DNA from 3 places in the Cupriavidus sp. HY129 genome. Region 3 is predicted to be linked to each of the others. Evidence: predicted binding sites of a transcription regulator. Region 3 holds the regulator's gene; each other region holds the start of a gene.
What was found. Region 3 encodes FNR, which switches genes on or off when oxygen is low (the NO sensors DNR and NnrR bind a similar motif). Its sites were predicted from a motif close to TTGATNNNNATCAA; they were not measured.
Positions count from the first base shown of each region.

Region 1: a site for FNR is predicted at 2,707-2,720, ahead of K6G35_RS00095 (oxygen-binding di-iron domain-containing protein). Genes of this name have one in related genera too.
Region 2: a site for FNR is predicted at 2,214-2,227, ahead of K6G35_RS27100 (universal stress protein). Genes of this name have one in related genera too.

Region 1 is NZ_CP083254.1:18,134-23,747, forward strand. Features, by position in the region: gene K6G35_RS00080 (CBS domain-containing protein) at 1-112, shown strand, start outside; gene K6G35_RS00085 (MDR family MFS transporter) at 415-1,905, shown strand; gene K6G35_RS00090 (glutathione peroxidase) at 2,016-2,642, shown strand; gene K6G35_RS00095 (oxygen-binding di-iron domain-containing protein) at 2,795-3,577, shown strand; gene K6G35_RS00100 (fumarylacetoacetate hydrolase family protein) at 3,643-4,509, shown strand; gene K6G35_RS00105 (M20 aminoacylase family protein) at 4,741-5,614, shown strand, end outside.
Region 2 is NZ_CP083255.1:2,406,936-2,412,549, forward strand. Features, by position in the region: gene K6G35_RS27090 (ABC transporter permease) at 1-517, shown strand, start outside; gene K6G35_RS27095 (ABC transporter substrate-binding protein) at 514-1,602, shown strand; gene K6G35_RS27100 (universal stress protein) at 1,635-2,129, opposite strand; gene K6G35_RS27105 (IclR family transcriptional regulator) at 2,424-3,158, shown strand; gene K6G35_RS27110 (4'-phosphopantetheinyl transferase family protein) at 3,165-3,803, opposite strand; gene K6G35_RS27115 (beta-ketoacyl-ACP synthase) at 3,924-5,153, opposite strand; gene fabG (3-oxoacyl-ACP reductase FabG) at 5,150-5,614, opposite strand, start outside.
Region 3 is NZ_CP083254.1:2,050,660-2,056,273, reverse strand. Features, by position in the region: gene ccoP (cytochrome-c oxidase, cbb3-type subunit III) at 1-854, shown strand, start outside; gene ccoG (cytochrome c oxidase accessory protein CcoG) at 910-2,439, shown strand; gene K6G35_RS09290 (hypothetical protein) at 2,453-2,689, shown strand; gene K6G35_RS09285 (hypothetical protein) at 2,686-2,931, shown strand; gene fnr (fumarate/nitrate reduction transcriptional regulator Fnr) at 3,015-3,740, opposite strand; gene K6G35_RS09275 (sulfite exporter TauE/SafE family protein) at 3,826-4,593, shown strand; gene scpB (SMC-Scp complex subunit ScpB) at 5,145-5,614, shown strand, end outside.

The sequences.
Region 1 (5,614 bases), 1.6 Mb from region 3:
CGATCAACTGCTCGGCATGATCTCGATCGGTGACCTCGTGAACGACATCATCAGCGAGCAGCGCTTCACTATCGAGCAACTGGAGCACTACATCCACGGAGGCTCGCGCTAAGCGGTCTGTTTTCGCGCCGATCGCACGGCGATCGGCCGCGATCTCCGGGTAACGTCAAATGTGATGCGAGGGCGGCCGCAGGCCGGCTTTCGCCTGTCCGGTATTCGGACAATTCCGTCAGCGCCAAATGCTAAGCATGCATATAATTATGCGGTTACTGAATTAGGCCGCATATACCGACTTGCGGCCGCACCCTCCCTCCCCGCATGTCGTCGACCGCCCCCGCCAGCCAGTCCACCGCAGAGGCCCTAGAGGCCACAACTTCCCTCCCCCAAGCCGCCGTTCACGATCACGCGTCGATCATGCGTGTGATCGGTGGCATCGTGCTGTGCATTCTGCTCGCGGCGCTCGACCAGACCGTGGTGATCCCGGCCGTGCCGGCGATCGCAAACGATCTCAACGGATTTGGGCACCTGTCGTGGATCGTGACCGCGTACCTGATCGTGTCGACGGTGACCACGCCGCTGTACGGCAAGCTGTCGGACAGTTTCGGGAGTCGCCGTCTGCTGATGGTGGCGATTTCGCTGTTCATCCTGGCCTCGGTGGCCTGCGCGCTGGCGCAGACGCTGCCGCAGCTGATCCTGTTTCGCGCGCTGCAGGGCCTCGGCGGTGGCGGCCTGATGTCGCTGGCGCAGGCGGCCATTGCCGACGTGGTGGCGCCGCGCGAGCGTGGCCGCTATCAGGGCTATCTGGCCACGGTCTGGGCGATCTCGTCGATCGCGGGGCCGCTGGTAGGCGGCTGGGTGTCCGATCACATGTCGTGGCGCTGGCTGTTCTGGATCAACGTGCCGCTCGGGCTCCTGGCCATGACCATGTGCTATCGCGGGCTCGCGCATCTGAAGCCGCGGGGCGGCCGGCCCCAGGTCGATTGGCTAGGCGCCCTGCTCCTGGCCGTGGCCATTGTCGCGTTCCTGCTTGCCATGAGCTGGGGCGGCGAGGCGTTCGCCTGGATCTCGCCCGAGATGGCCGCCCTGCTGGCGCTCTCGCTGGTGGCCGTGCTGTTGCTGGCCTGGCAGGAGCGCCGCGCCGCCGACCCTATGCTGCCGCCGCGCCTGTTCCGCAATCGCGCCTATGTGATGGGCGTGGGCGCATCGGCGCTGGCCGCGCTCAATATCTTCCTGTGCATCTTCGCCCTGCCCCTGCATTTCCAGCTCGTGCGTGACGCCGATGCGTCGATGTCGGGCCTGCTGGTGGTGCCGTTCCTGCTGGCGACCGTCGCCGGCAACTTCGTGGTGGCATGGCTCGCGCCACGGCTGGGCCGTATGCGTGTCATCCTGACCATCGGCTTCGTTGCCGCGGCGGTCGGGCTGGTCTCGCTGGCCGCCGTGACCGTCGCCGTGCCAACCTTCTTCGTCCTGCTGGCGATGACGATCGGCGGTATCGGCCTGGGCATGGCGATGGTTGGCACGCTGATCAGCGTGCAGAACGCGCTGGAGCGCCGCGATATGGGCGCGGGCACCGGCGCCCTGCTCGTGCTGCGCTCGCTCGGCAGCTCGATCGGCGGCGCGCTGGCCGGCACGCTGCTGGCCATGGAGTTTCGCGACGCGCTGGCCCGGGCCGGCGTCACGCAGGCGCTGGATCTTGGCGCGCTGCGGCATGGCAGCGAGGCGCTGGCGCACCTGTCGCCAGCCGTGCGCCATGTGCTGGCTGGCGGCGTGGAATCGGGCTTTCATCTGATTTTCGCGGCCGGCGCGGTTGCCACCATCATCGCGCTGCTGATCGTGCGTCGGATGCCGGATCTGGAACTGCGCAGCAGCGTGACCGAGCACGCGGCCAAGATCCACATGGAATAAGGACGTCAAACCAGGGAAGAGGCCGGGTGTGCCCGAATGACGCGAATCGGCCGAGAGCGTAGACTTCCTTGCACCTAAAGTTACTCCTCAAGCCACCGGAGCCCCGATTCATGTCCCGCCAACGTACCCTGGAATCCGTGCAACGAACCGCTCTGGCTGGCGCGCTGACGCTGGCCGCTGCCGTGGCAGTCATGCTGCCGCCACCTGCTCGCGCCGCCGAAAAGGCCGTGCCGGCGGCCGCGCAGCCGGCGGGCAATTGCCCGGCGTCGCTGAACTTCCGCTTCCCGCGGCTCCAGGACGAATCGCCACAGAACCTGTGCCAGTACGCTGGCAAGGTGGTGCTGGTGGTGAACACGGCCAGCTATTGCGGCTTCACGCCGCAGTACGAGGGCCTTGAGGCGCTCTACGCCAAGTACCGCGAACGCGGGCTGGTGGTGCTCGGTTTCCCATCCAACGATTTCTCCCAGGAACCCGGCTCGTCCAAGGACATTGCGGACTTTTGCTACAACACCTACGGGGTCAAGTTCCCGATGCTCGGCAAGAGCCATGTGCGCGGCAGCGACGCCAATCCGATGTACGCACTGCTGGCCCAGGAGACGGGCACTGCGCCGAAGTGGAACTTCTACAAGTACCTGATCGACCGCAAGGGGCAGGTCATCGGCAGCTACAACAGCATGGTCAAGCCGGACGACAAGCAGTTTGTCTCGAAGATCGAAGAGCTGCTGAACGCGCGCTGATGCGGGGCTTGCCCCGCAGCGTGTCCATGCGGCTGTCGTTTTCGTAGCTTGTTTCTTCCATAGTTTGATCGTCATCAATAAAGAAACGCCTACGTCTCATTACTTTCGCCTCTAGCCATTTACAACAAAACAAGAGCGGCGAGAGAGGGATCATGAGTAACGTGTTGTACGAAGCGGGCGGGCATGTCTGTCTGGCATTCACGGATCTGGTCGACGAGGGTCAAGGCGACGTCGTCCAGAGCAACCAGTTTCTGGTGGTCGACAACGGCCATGCGGCGTTGATCGATCCGGGCGGAAACATGACCTACAGCGAGCTGTATCTGACGATCAGCCGCTATTTCCCACCCAAGCAGCTTGACTACGTGCTGGCGTCCCATGCGGACCCGGACATCGTGGCTTCGGTGGGGCGCTGGCTGACATCGTCGGACAGCCGCGTGCTGATCTCGCAGGTCTGGGCACGCTTTCTGCCGCATTTCTGCCAGGCAGGCAAAACGGCGGGGCGCATCGTGACCATCCCGGATGGTGGCATGGTGATACCGCTTGGCAACAGTCAGCTGATCGCGGTGCCCGCGCACTTCCTCCATTCCGAAGGCAATTTCCAGTTCTACGACCCGGTCAGCAAGATCCTGTTCTCGGGCGACCTTGGGGCCACGATGACGTCTGGGACGGAAGCTGGCACCGTGGTGACCGATTTCGATGCTCACGCCCGCCGGATGCTGGCGTTCCATCGCCGCTATATGAGCGGTAACCGGGCGTGCCGGCTCTGGGCCGCGATGGCGCGGACCATGGATATCGAGTGGATCGTGCCTCAGCACGGGCCCTCGTTCCGGGGCCGCGAGATGGTCAATCGCTTCATCGACTGGATCGACCAGTTGCAGTGCGGGCTGGATCTGCTCGAGCCCGCCCACTACCGTGTGCCGTCGATGCTGGGCTGAACGGGCAGGGGTCTCGCGCTTGCGCTATGCTCGCGGGCTGGTGCTACCGCAAGGAGACGAGACCCATGAAACTAGTCCGCATTGGAGAACCCGGCGCCGAGCGCCCCGGCATGTTGGACAGCGACGGCCGCGTGCGCGACCTGTCCGGCGTGATCGACAACATCGGCCCGCAGGAACTGGCGCCCGGCGTGCTGGCCCGTCTGGCGAACATCGACCCCGCCACGCTGCCGGTGGTGGAAGGCGGACGCTTCGGCGTGCCCTGGAGCGGCGTTGGCAAGATCGTTGCCATCGGCCTGAACTACGCCGACCACGCCGCCGAAGCCGGCATGCCGCTGCCGACCGAGCCGATCGTGTTCCTGAAGGCCAACACGTCGCTGAACGGCCCGAACGACAACGTGATGTTGCCGCTCGATTCGCAGAAATCGGACTGGGAAGTGGAACTGGGCGTGGTGATTGGCACCCGGGCCCGGAATGTGTGGAAGGAGCAGGCGCTCGACTATGTGGCCGGCTACTGCGTGGTCAATGATGTCTCCGAGCGCGAATTCCAGCTCGAACGCGGCGGCACGTGGGACAAGGGCAAGGGCTGCGACACCTTCTGTCCGGCGGGCCCGTGGCTGGTCACGCGTGACGAGGTGCCCGACCCGCAAAAGCTGGGGATGTGGCTCGACGTCAATGGCGAGCGCATGCAGAAGGGCAGCACGGCCACCATGGTTTTCGATGTGGCGACGATCGTCAGCTACGTCAGCCGCTTCATGACGCTGGAGCCCGGCGACCTGATCGCCACCGGCACGCCGCCAGGTGTCGGCATGGGCTTCAAGCCGCCGCGCTACCTGCGTGCCGGCGACGTGATGCGCCTGGGCGTCGAGGGGCTTGGCGAGCAGTCCCAGAACGTCGTGGCCTACGTCGGGCGCGGTGGCGCAATACGAATCTAGGCGGATTCGGACGGATCCAGGCAGGGCGGTTGGGTGCCCGCGGCGACATCGGCGCGGGTTCCCAACGGAAACGTCTTCACACAAATCGTCGCAGTTCCACACAAAGCGTCCGATCAGGGCAACAGTTTTGCCGTGATTCCGGGCGTTTTCGCACGAAATCAGCATTCCAGGTTTTCTTCCTTGGGATGCGTGAAATACTGTTCATACATGTCTGCCGTTTAGAGCACTGCCATGTCTGAACACGCCCCCGAAATCGAAGACCCCGACATCGACGCCCCTGAAGTCGCATCGATCCTCAAGTCCGTCTCCGTCCGCCTCGCCAAGGATTCCCCCACCCGGTCCTTCTGCACCCTGCACGACACGCTCGACTCGCGTGACGAACTGCAGGACATCCGCCGCCATATCCACCAGCATCCCGAGCTTGCCTTCAACGAGGTCCACACGGCCGAACTCGTCGCCAGCAAGCTGGAGAACTGGGGCTACACGGTCACACGTGGCGTGGGCGGTACCGGCGTGGTGGCCTCGCTGCGAGTGGGCGCGGGGCAACGCAGCGTCGGCATTCGCGCCGACATGGATGCATTGCCGATCCACGAGCGGTCGGGCTTGCCCTATGCCAGCGTGCACGACGGCAAGATGCACGCGTGTGGCCATGACGGCCACACCGCCGTACTGCTGGGTGCCGCGCGACAACTGGCACGTACCCGGCAATTCGATGGCACCGTGCACCTGATCTTCCAGCCGGCCGAGGAGATCGGGGCGGGCGGTGGCGCGGAACGGATGCTGGCCGACGGCCTGTTCGAACGCTTTCCGTGCGATGCGATCTTTGGCCTGCACAACCATCCGGGTGCCGAGGCCGGTACCTTCATGTTCCGTTCGGGCCCGTTCATGGCCGCGTGCGACACCGTTGCGATCACCATCCGCGGGAAGGGTGGCCATGCCGCGCGGCCGCATCAGTCGATCGATCCGATCCTGGTCGCGGGCAGCCTGGTCATGGCGCTGCAGTCCATCGTGGCGCGCAACGTCGATCCGAACGAGACTGCCGTGGTGACCATCGGCACACTGCACGCCGGCCACGCGCCCAATGTGATTCCCGATAGCGCGCGCA
Region 2 (5,614 bases), on a different replicon from region 3:
CCGCTACCGGCCGCCATTGCTGACTACGCTGGTGCTCGCGCCAATCGCGATGCCCGAGGTATTGATGGGGGTGTCGCTGCTGTTGTTCTTTGTTGCCGTGAATATCGATCTCGGCCTGACAGCCGTGGCGCTGTCGCATATCACGTTCTGCGTGGGCTTCGTTGCCGTGGTGGTGCGTGCCCGGCTCGAAGGGCTCGACGAGAGCCTGATCGACGCCGCCCGCGATCTCGGCGCCTCACCGCTTCAGGCCGGGTGGCATGTCATGCTGCCGCTGATGCTGCCGGGCGTCCTCGCGGGCGCGTTGCTGGCCTTCACCCTGTCGATGGACGACTTTGTCGTGACCTTCTTCACGGCGGGGCCCGGCCAACCGACACTGCCGCTGCAGATTTACTCGATGATCCGGATCGCGGTCACGCCGGAAGTGAATGCGATCTCGTCCATCCTCATGATGCTGACACTGGCCGTGTCGCTCACGGCCTATCGCGTTTCGCGCGACGTCTGGAGGGCGCAACTATGAGTCATCGCATATGGGCGAAGGTGCGCCATCTGCTGGTCGGCCTGACGCTGACGGGGTGCTTCGGCCTGGCCATGGCCACGGAAGACCTGAACGTATTCACCTGGAACAACGCGCTGTCGCCCGAGACGATCGCCCGGTTCGAGTCCGAATGTGCCTGTCACGTGAACCTGACGTACTTCGGTTCGATGGAGGAAGCGCTGGCCAAGCTCGCGGGCGGCGCGCAAGGGTTCGACGTGATATGTCCGAGCAACTACGGCATTCCGGCGCTGATCCGTCTGGGGCTGCTCCGGCCGCTGGACAAGCACGCCATCCCGAATCTTCGCAATATCGACCCGGCGTTCCTGAACACGCCGCTTGACCCTGGCAACGTCTATTCCCTGCCCTACGATTTCACGATCACGCTGGTCGGCTACAACGCCACGCGCCTGCACGATCTGGGGCTCGATGCTTCGTCATGGTCGCTGGTCTTCGACCCGCACATGCTGGAGAAGCTGCGGGGCCGTGTCACCGTGCTTGACGACCCCCGCGAAGTCATCGCGGCCGCGCTGCGCTACAAGGGCCACTCCGGCAATTCGACGGACCCTGCGCAACTGCGCGAAGCCGAGGCGGCCATCCGCGCCGCGCTGCCCTACTGGGCGGCGTTCAACAGCCAGAGCTATATCCGCGAGCTAACGGTCGGCAATATCTGGGTGGTGCTCGGCTATTCGAGCGATGTCTATCAGGCCGGGTTGGACGCGCGCAACACCCACCGGGCTTTCTCGATCACCTCGTCGCTGCAGCGCGAGGGCAATGGCATGACCGCGGACAGTTTCGTGGTCACTAAGACGGCGCCGCATCCCGCGCTGGCATACAGGTTCATCAACTTCATGCTGCGCCCTGAAAATGCCGCTGAGATCACTAATGCCATCGGCGCGGGCAATCCGAATGCCGCGGCGCGCGCGTTCATCCGGCCAGACCTGTTGGCCGACCCGGTCATCACGCCGGGCGCCGCGCAGCGGCAGCGGCTCGAACAGTTGAACGACCTCGACAGCGGCACGCGGCGGGCGTGGAATCGCGCGTGGACCGACCTCAAGGTCGGCCACTAGCGATTCAATCGGGCAAGGATGGGGATGGGGAATTACGCGGAAGTGGTGCTTTGGCCGGCGGTCACTTCCTCGGCCAGCGGAATGTCCCCACGCACCACCAATACGGGAACGGAAGCGTGGCGCACCAGGGTTTCGGCGACGCTGCCAAGCACGACGCGCTGCAGCCCGCTCTTGCCGTGGGTGCCGATGACCACCAGGTCAGGCTTGCTGTCCTGGATGTCATGGATCAGCCGGTTCGCGACGTCGCCGAGCGTGGACTTGTCGTCGAGCAGCCGCTCGGTGAACTTGATCCCGGCGCGCTCGGCGTGGTGCCGGGCCTTGACGAGCAGCGCATTGCCGGCCGCCACGCGATGCTGGTGCTCCTCCTCCAGTTCACCGCCATGCGCGCGCACCCTAAGGAAACCGTAGTCGATGACATGGATGATCTCGAGATTTGAACCGGTGGCGCGGGCCAGCCGGACGGCTTCGTCCAGCGCGCGGGACGAGCAGTGGCTATCGTCGATCGGGACCATGATGTTGCGATACATGTGGGGCTCCTTTTGGAATGGCAGTCCCCGCCCGGATGGCGGAGATTCTCACACGTCACTCTAAGCGGGGAGGTTGTTGTTGCTTTGATGTAGCGCAAACTCGCTCCAGTCTTAAATCTAGCCGACTCCGGGAACCTGCGCTTGCGGCACTGCGAGCACCCAGCCAGCCACATCGACCGGATATTCGGGCCCGTGCTACAGTCCGCCGGGTATCAGACGCCACATTCAGACGCCCCCAAGACTCCGCCCGCCATGCCAGAGCGCCCCGCCCCTTCCGCTGCCAAGCCGTCGTCGATGAACGTCAAGACGGCGCTGCGCGTCATCGAAATCATCGAAACGTTCGCACGCGAGCGCCGGGCGTTGTCGCTGTCGGAACTGGCCCGCCTGCTGGCCGTGCCGGCGTCGAGCTGTCTGGCGCTGATTCGCACGCTGACCTCGCTGGGCTATCTCTACGAAACGGCGCGCCGCCAAGGCTACTACCCCACCGGCCGCCTGCTGGCGATGGCGCAGCAGATTGCTCGCCACGATCCGGTACTGGATCGCGTGCATGGCACGATGAGCGAGTTACGTGACGCCACCGGCGAAACCATTGTCATCGGCAAACTGCATGAAGGGCAGGAGGTGGTGTATCTGGATGTGCTCGAATCACCACATGCAATTCGATACATCGCCACGGCCGGCGAGCGCCGCGAGCTTCATGCCAATTCGATCGGCAAGGCCCTGCTGGCGGCGATGGACGAGGCCGAACGCGCGACGCTGCTCGCGCAACTGCCGTTCCAGGCGTTCACCTCGCGCACGCTGACCACGCCCGCCGCGCTGGAAGCGGATCTGCTGCAGGCGCGCGAACGCGGCGCCTACGTGAACCTGAGCGAGTCGATGCCTGACGTGGGGGCGCTGGCATGGCCGGTGCGGCTGTCCGGCGAGTGCTACGCGATTTCGATTGCGGGTCCGGTCTATCGGATCGAGCCGCACCTCGACCGCTATGCGCCAATGCTGCGAGCCGCCTGCGCGTCGCTGGAAAAGACCTGAGCGGAATCAGTCAGCGGCGTCGCGCTCGCGCAGCCGCCAACCGGTGGCATCCGGCAAGCTCAGTCCGTCCACGGGCGCGGAAGCCGCCAACGCCAGCACGGCGTCATCGCGCCGCCAGGTCACCGCATTGGCCTGGGATATCGGCGCCGGCAGCGCCTCCACCACATGTCCCATCATGGTCTGGAACAGGTTGCCACCATGGCACTTGATCCACGCTTCCTTCAGGGTCCAGAGTTGAAAAAACGCCACGAGACGCGCATCGGCATCGCTCTCGCGCAACAGTTCGGGTAGCGCGGCACGCTCGGCCTCCGTCGTGGTGGCTTCGATCAGCGTGTCCAGATGCTTGCGCGGCTGCAGGTGCTCGATATCGATGCCAACCGGCACATCGGCCACTGCGCAGGCCAGGTGATCGCCGGAATGGGCAATTGACACGAACACCGGCACGCCCACCGCGCCGCTCGTATGTATCGCCAGCGGCGGCGAATCCTCCGCGGCCGACAGCGCCCACTCGGACGCATCGCCGCCGAATGTCACCGCCAGCAGCCGGCGCGCCAGCCACCGGCCGGCGGCGAACTGCTCCGCCCGCGCCTCGGCCCGCATCGTCGCCAGCCGCCCCAGTTCTTCCTGCGACATCCAACGGCTCACGGGCGGCGCCATTGCCGCGAAGGCCATCACAGATCCAGTGCGCAGTGCGAGCGGCATGTCAGTGGAAGGGTTCGAATGCGTCGAAAAGGATCAAAAAAGGCCGAAAGGGTCAGGAACGACTCAGTCGTTCCAGCGGCGCAAGACCAGCGACGTATTGATGCCGCCGAACGCGAAATTGTTGCTCATCACGTACTCGGTGTCGATAGCACGCCCCTCGCCCACGATGTAGTCGAGCTGCGCGCAGCGGGGATCGGGGTTCTCCAGATTGATCGTCGGCGCGAACCACCCATCGCGCATCATCTCGATTGTCATCCACGCCTCGAGCGCACCGCACGCGCCCAGCGTATGCCCGACGTAGCTCTTGAGCGAACTGATTGGCATTCGCGCGCCAAACACGGCGTGCGTGGCCTGTGACTCGGCGATGTCACCCTGATCGGTGGCCGTGCCATGCGCATTCACGTAGCCGATTCGATCCGGCGAGACGCCGGCATCGTCCAGCGCCATTCGCATGGCCAGGGCCATCGTGCCGGCATCTGCCTGGGTCACATGCACGCCATCGCTGTTGGTGCCATAGCCGACGATCTCGGCCAGGATCGGGGCGCCACGCTGGCGCGCGTGCTCCAGTTCTTCCAGTACCAGCGTGCAGGCGCCCTCGCCCAGCACCAGGCCATCGCGCGCGGCATCGAACGGTCGTGGCGTCGCCGTGGGCGCCTCGTTGCGCGTGCTGGTGGCGAAAAGCGTATCGAAGACGGCCGCCTCCGTGGCGTCAAGCTCTTCGGCGCCGCCGGCCACCATCGCCACCTGACGGCCCATGCGGATCGTCTCGTATGCGTAGCCAATACCGTGGCTGCCTGACGTGCAGGCGCTCGACGTGGTCAGGATGCGGCCCTTGATGCCGAAGAACACGCCGATGTTCACGGCGGCCGTATGCGACATCATGCGGATGTACGTGGTGGCATTGACGCCCTCGGTGGTACGGTCGCTCATCATCCGCGCGAAGTCCTGCGCGGCGGACGGCGTGCCAGTCGAGGAACCGTACGCGATCCCCATCTGTCCGCCGGTCACCAGCGGATCTCCGGCCAGCCCGGCCCCGGCCAGTGCCGATTCGGTCGCCAGCACGGCCATCTGCGATACGCGGCCCATGGTCCGCATGAGTTTGCGCGTGTAGTGTGGTGGCAGCGTGAACGGCGGCACCGGCGCCGCGATGTGCGTGTTGAGGCCACGGATTTCGCGCCACTCTGGCATGACAACTATCGCATTGCGACCGGCGGCCAGGCGCTCGCGCACCGTCCCCCAGTCGTTGCCGATCGCGCTGACCGCGCCCGCTCCCGTGACCACCACCCGCTTCATCCGAACATGCCTCCGTTCACCGAAATCACCTGGCGCGTAATGTACCCGGCATCGGGCGAAAGCAGGAACGCCACCGTGGCCGCCACCTCGTCCGGGGTGCCCATGCGGCGGGCGGGAATCATCTTCATGGCTTCCTCGCGCACGTGTTCCTCGATCATTTCCGTGTCGATCAGCCCCGGCGCCACGCAGTTGACCGTGATCTGGCGCTTGGCCAGTTCGATCGCCAGTGCCTTGGTGGCGCCGATCACCCCGGCCTTGGCAGCGCTGTAGTTGGTCTGCCCGCGATTGCCGACGATCCCGGACGCCGACGACAGCGTGACGATCCGGCCCGGCCGCCGCCGCTGCACCATCGGCAGCACCACGGGATTGAGCACGTTGAAAAACGCATCGAGGTTGGTGTGAATCACCTCGTCCCACTCCTCGCCGCTCATGGCCGGAAACGCTGCATCGCGGGCCAGCCC
Region 3 (5,614 bases):
TCGTCTGGTGTGTCTGGCTGCTGTTTTCCCAACGCAAGATGCCGAAAGGTGTCAGCACCACTGATGACACCGGTCATGTCTGGGATGGTGACCTGCGCGAACTGAACAACCCGCTGCCACGTTGGTGGATGTGGATGTTCCTGCTGGCCTGCATCTTCGGTCTTGGTTACCTGGCGCTGTATCCGGGCCTGGGATCGTACGCCGGTATGCTCAAGTTCTCGACGCAGGGCGAGCTTGCCGCTCACCGCGAGGCCGCCGAGAAAACGCAGCACCAGATCTACGCCAAGTATCTGAGCATGGATATCAAGCAGGTGGCGGCGGATCCTGACGCACGCGAGATCGGCCAGCGGTTGTTCCTGAACTACTGCGCGCAGTGCCACGGTTCGGATGCGCGTGGCAGCCGAGGCTTCCCCAACCTGACCGACAACGATTGGCTCTACGGTGGCGAGCCGGAGACGATCCAGCAGACGATCACCAAGGGCCGCAATGGCGTGATGCCATCGTTTGCCAGCACGATCGATGCGAAGCAGGCCGGCGATACTGCCCAGTACGTGCGTTCGCTGTCTGGTCTGTCGTCGGATCCGATTCGCGCATCGCGTGGCGAAAGCACGTTCAAGTCGACCTGCGCGGCCTGCCATGGCGCCAACGGCAAGGGCAACCAGGCACTCGGCGCGCCGAACCTGACCGACAACACGTGGTTGTACGGCAGCTCGGAAGCGACGATCGTCGACGCGATCCTGAAGGGACATAACGGTCATATGCCGGCGCACGAGGAGATTCTGACGCCTGAGCGCATCCGCATGCTGACCGCATATGTGTGGGGTCTCTCAAATACGGGAGGCGCTGCAAAATGACTAACTGCCCCGGGGCCGGGCGGCGTGCCGCCCACCGGGGCGTGAGGGCAACACGATGAGCGCGCCCCTTAACGCCCCCGATCACTCGGACGATCACGCCTCGAACGATCCGTCTGCAAGCCAGTCGGCGAGCGATCGTAACGGCAACACTTGGCGTCCCGCGCCGCCCCCCAAGGGGGCCGAGACCACCGAGGAAGCGCTGTACGAGGTCCGCCGCAAGATCTATCCGCGCTCGACTTCTGGCGCGTTTTCGAGCTGGCGCGTGTGGCTGGTCATCCTGACGCAGTTGATTTACTACGGAACGCCCTGGCTGCAGTGGAATGATCGCCAGGCCGTGCTGTTCGATCTCGGCGCGCGCAAGTTCTACATCTTCGGTCTCGTGCTGTGGCCGCAGGATGTGATCTATCTCGCTGTGCTGCTGGTCATTTCTGCGCTATCGCTATTTCTGTTCACCGCCATCGCGGGACGCCTGTTCTGCGGCTATGCCTGTCCTCAGACGGTCTACACAGAGATATTCATGTGGATCGAGCGACATGTCGAAGGGGATCGCATCGCGCGGATCCGACTCGACGGCGATCCCTGGAGCCTGCGCAAGCTGCGAATCAAGGCGACCAAGCATGTGCTCTGGGTGCTGATCGCACTGTGGACGGGCTTCACGTTTATCGGGTATTTCGCACCGATTCGGGAACTTGGTAGCGAGGTCCTGCATTTCACGCTAGGACCCTGGCAGAGCTTCTGGATGCTGTTCTACGCATTTGCGACCTGGGGCAACGCCGGATTCATGCGCGAGCAGGTGTGCAAGTACATGTGCCCCTATGCGCGTTTCCAGAGCGTGATGGTCGACCGCGATACCTATGTCGTGACCTATGACGTGGGTCGTGGGGAGCCGCGTGGTAGCCGTTCCCGCAAGACCGATCGCCATGCGGCTGGTATTGGCGATTGCGTGAATTGCAGTATCTGCGTGCAGGTGTGTCCGACCGGTATCGATATTCGTGATGGCCTCCAGTACGAGTGCATCGGTTGTGGCGCCTGTATCGACGCGTGCAATCTCGTCATGGACAAGATGGAGTACCCGCGCGGCCTGATCCGATACACGTCGGAAAACGCCATGCGCAAGTCCCTGACGACATCCGACGCGCGCAAACGGCTGCTGCGACCACGCACGATCATCTATACGCTGATCTGGCTGGTTCTGGCGGCGGGCTTCGTCGCATCGCTGGCAATGCGGTCGCCGATCAAGGTCGACATCATTCGGGATCGCGGCGCGCTGGGCCGGGAAGTGGAGGGCCGCTGGATCGAGAACGTCTATCGGCTCCAGGTGATCAACACCACGGAAGCGCCGATGCGGATTCGCGTGCAGGCTGAGGGCGACGATCTGACTGGACTGACGGTCGAGTATGACAAGTCCGCCGAGGCCATGCAGCCAACGTCCAACCGGTTGTTGCCGATTCGCATTCGCGTGCCGATCGACGATGCCAAGGAGGGCACGCACAAGATCAACGTAACCGTGACGGCGGAGGGCGAGGACGGCCGAGACGCGCATATCAGGCAATCCACGAGTTTCATTGTTCCCCGCAATCTGTGATGCTGAGGGTGAAATGGCAGCAAACAAGGAGAGCGCAATGACATCCCAACAGTCCAAGCCCTGGTACAGGGAACCGTGGCCGTGGCTTTTGATGAGCGGTCCGTTGCTTGCAATTATTGGCTGCGGCGTGACCATCTGGCTTGCCAACACGCATCCGGATTTGCCGATTTCCGGCGTGGAGCGTCATGGCCTGGTCGTGGAGAAAACGGGGGCGGAGCATGTAGCGTCGCCGGCTGCGAGGCGCCCATGAGACTCCGCTGGCTGATGTGGGTACTTTGGCCGGCGTTTCTGATGGGCGGAGCGGCCACCGCCACCGTGTTTTCGGTCGTTGATCCGGGCGATCTCACGTTCTTCGGGCACCAGGTGGAAGCGTCTCGTGAGGCGGTCTACACGATTGGCTTCCTGGTGGCGTGGTTGTTTTGCGCATTGTCCAGTGGGCTGACGCTCTACACCATGCCAACCAAGCTCGAGGAGACCGACGAACTCGAGTAATGGCTCGAGTGCTGGCAGAAAGCAAAACGGCCGCACCGGGAGATCTGCTCCCGATACGGCCGTTTTCCTGGCCACGATGCCCGTTAGCAGTTTCGGCTATAGACCTGCCTGATGCCTTCCATGTCCACGAGTTTCACGTGTCGTTGGCGAATCTGAATCAGGCCGGCTTCGGCGAATCGAGAAAAGAGCCGACTCACGGTTTCGAGCTTGAGGCCAAGATAGCTGCCGATTTCTTCGCGGCTCATCCGCAGCACGAACTCGCTCGACGAGTAACCGCGCATCGACAGGCGCTCGGACATGTTGACGAGAAATGCTGCCAGGCGCTCTTCGGCACGCATCGAGCCAAGAGTGATCAGCATGATCTGGTCCTGCGAGATTTCCTTGCTCATCAGCCTCAGGAACTGCTGCTGGAGAGAAGGCAACGTGCCGGACAGCGATTGCAGGTCATCGAATCGCACGACGCAGACCTCTGTGTCCTCGAGCGCGGTGGCGTCGGACGCATGCTGCATCTCGCTGAGGCCGTCGAGCCCGACGACCTCACCGGGCAAATGGAAGCCGGTGATTTGCGTGCGTCCGTCCTCCATGGTCACGTGGGTCTTCAATGTGCCAAAGCGGATCGCATAGACTGCGGTAAGTGGTTCGCCCATGCGATAGAGCGTTTCGCCCTTGTGAACACGAACGCGTTCCTGTACGAGCGTGTCCATCTTTGCGAGGTCCTGTTGCGACATGCCCACGGGAAGGCAAAGCTGGCCCATGGCGCAAGTGGAGCAACGCGGAGACATCTCGGTGACGGGAATGGAGGTAAGCAATTGATGGTGCTCGCATGAATGCGCTTGCGATGGAGGCGCGATGCAGGCATTTTACAGCGTGATGTGACGCAGAAGCGAGGAACAGTTGCCATTTGGTGTGCTTTTCAGTGTCTTTACACTTGCGTTGCTTGGTGGCGTGCATTGCGCCGCCATGTGCGGAGGAATTGCCATTGCCGTCGAGCAACGGCAATCCGGGGGGGCTGTTGCGGTCGTTAGCCTCGTGCATCGCTCGCGATTTCACTGGTGGCTGGAACTGCTGGTCATGCACGCCGGGCGTCTCACGACCTATGTGCTGCTTGGGGCGCTGATGGGAGCGGTGGGTGCGACAGTCTGGAAGCAGGACTACCTTCCAGTGCAGCGCTGGCTCTATGGCGCGGGCAGCCTGTTACTGGTTCTGACCGGGGTGTGGTTGTTGCGGGGCCGCGTCATGCGTGCAGCATGGCTCGAACGGCTGGCGGCGCGGGCTGCCTCGTATGTCGTCCGGGGCGTCGCGTCGCTGGGCATGCAGATGCCGCTTCGCTTGCGTCGGCACGCGCCCATCATGCGGCGCTATGGGATGGGGTTGGCCTGGGGGCTGGTGCCCTGTGGTATGGTGTATGGCGCACTTGCGCTGGCCTTGTTGGCTGGAAATGCGCCATCTGGAGCACTTGTCATGGCGGCCTTTGGCATTGGGACGCTGCCCAACCTGCTGGTGATCTCGGGTTTGTCGGGCTACCTGCGGCAACTGTCGCGCCGCCCCGGCGTTCGAGTGGGCGCCGCGCTTGTTGTGATCGGTTTTGGGGCGCTGGGTGTCGCACGCGCCGTCTGGCTGCCCGATACGCTGGCCAATCACGGCTTCTGCGTCGTGTTCTAGACTTTTTTGCTGGTTGCAGGGCGGGGCTGGAATGCCATACAATCGCGAAAACCACGGTATCGCGCTCCGATGCGCTCGTGGCGTCGCCGGGGCTGCATTCCCGATCTGGGATGTGTGCCCAGGGGGTCTGGGCAGGTCTGGCTTGCCGGGATCGTCCCCACAGTTCATCCGGTTCACAAGATCTGGTTCCAAAGTCCGATGGGGCTGTGTGGAGAGGTGGCGCTGGTGCCAGGCGAAGTTGCCTGGGCCGATATCGATTGTTTCTTGCCGCCTTGGCGATCTGATTGTCCAGGTGAATGTCCACCCCAAAAGGGAGAGGGTGCGACGCAAGAGGTCCGTTGACTGGCGTAGTCTGTCAGCCCCGGACGATCTCCTGCCGGAACGACCCGGCAATTCGATGCAAAGAAAATGAGGTGCACGGCTCCGCTGCGAAAAGCTGCGAGTTGGCTGCGCGATGAGATGGCGGTGGCTCAGGCCTCGCTGTATCTGCAATCTCCAGTGCTTCAGGATTCGTCCAGAAGCAGGTGCAAAGACAGGCTGCACACAATCACATGAATACCCAAGAGGCGAAGATCGTCCTCGAGACCGCGCTGATCTGTGCGCAGGAGCCATTGCGCGTTGGTGATCTGCGACGGTTGTTCGCCGACGACGTCGGTGCCGACACCATCCGGGTTCTGCTCGAAGAGCTGCGCAACGACTGGCAGCAGCGCGGGGTGGAGCTCGTGGCCCTGGCCAGCGGCTGGCGGTTCCAGAGCCGCCCCGAGATGCGCGAGTTTCTTGATCGGCTCAACCCGGAGAAGCCGCCGAAGTACTCGCGTGCCGTGATGGAAACGCTAGCGATCATCGCGTATCGCCAGCCGGTGACGCGCGGTGACATCGAAGAGATCCGGGGCGTAACGGTCAGCACGGAGGTGGTCAAGAAGCTTGAGGACCGGGACTGGATCGAAGTCATCGGTCACCGGGACGTGCCTGGTCGCCCCGCGTTGTATGCAACGACCAAGGCATTCCTGGATGATCTTGG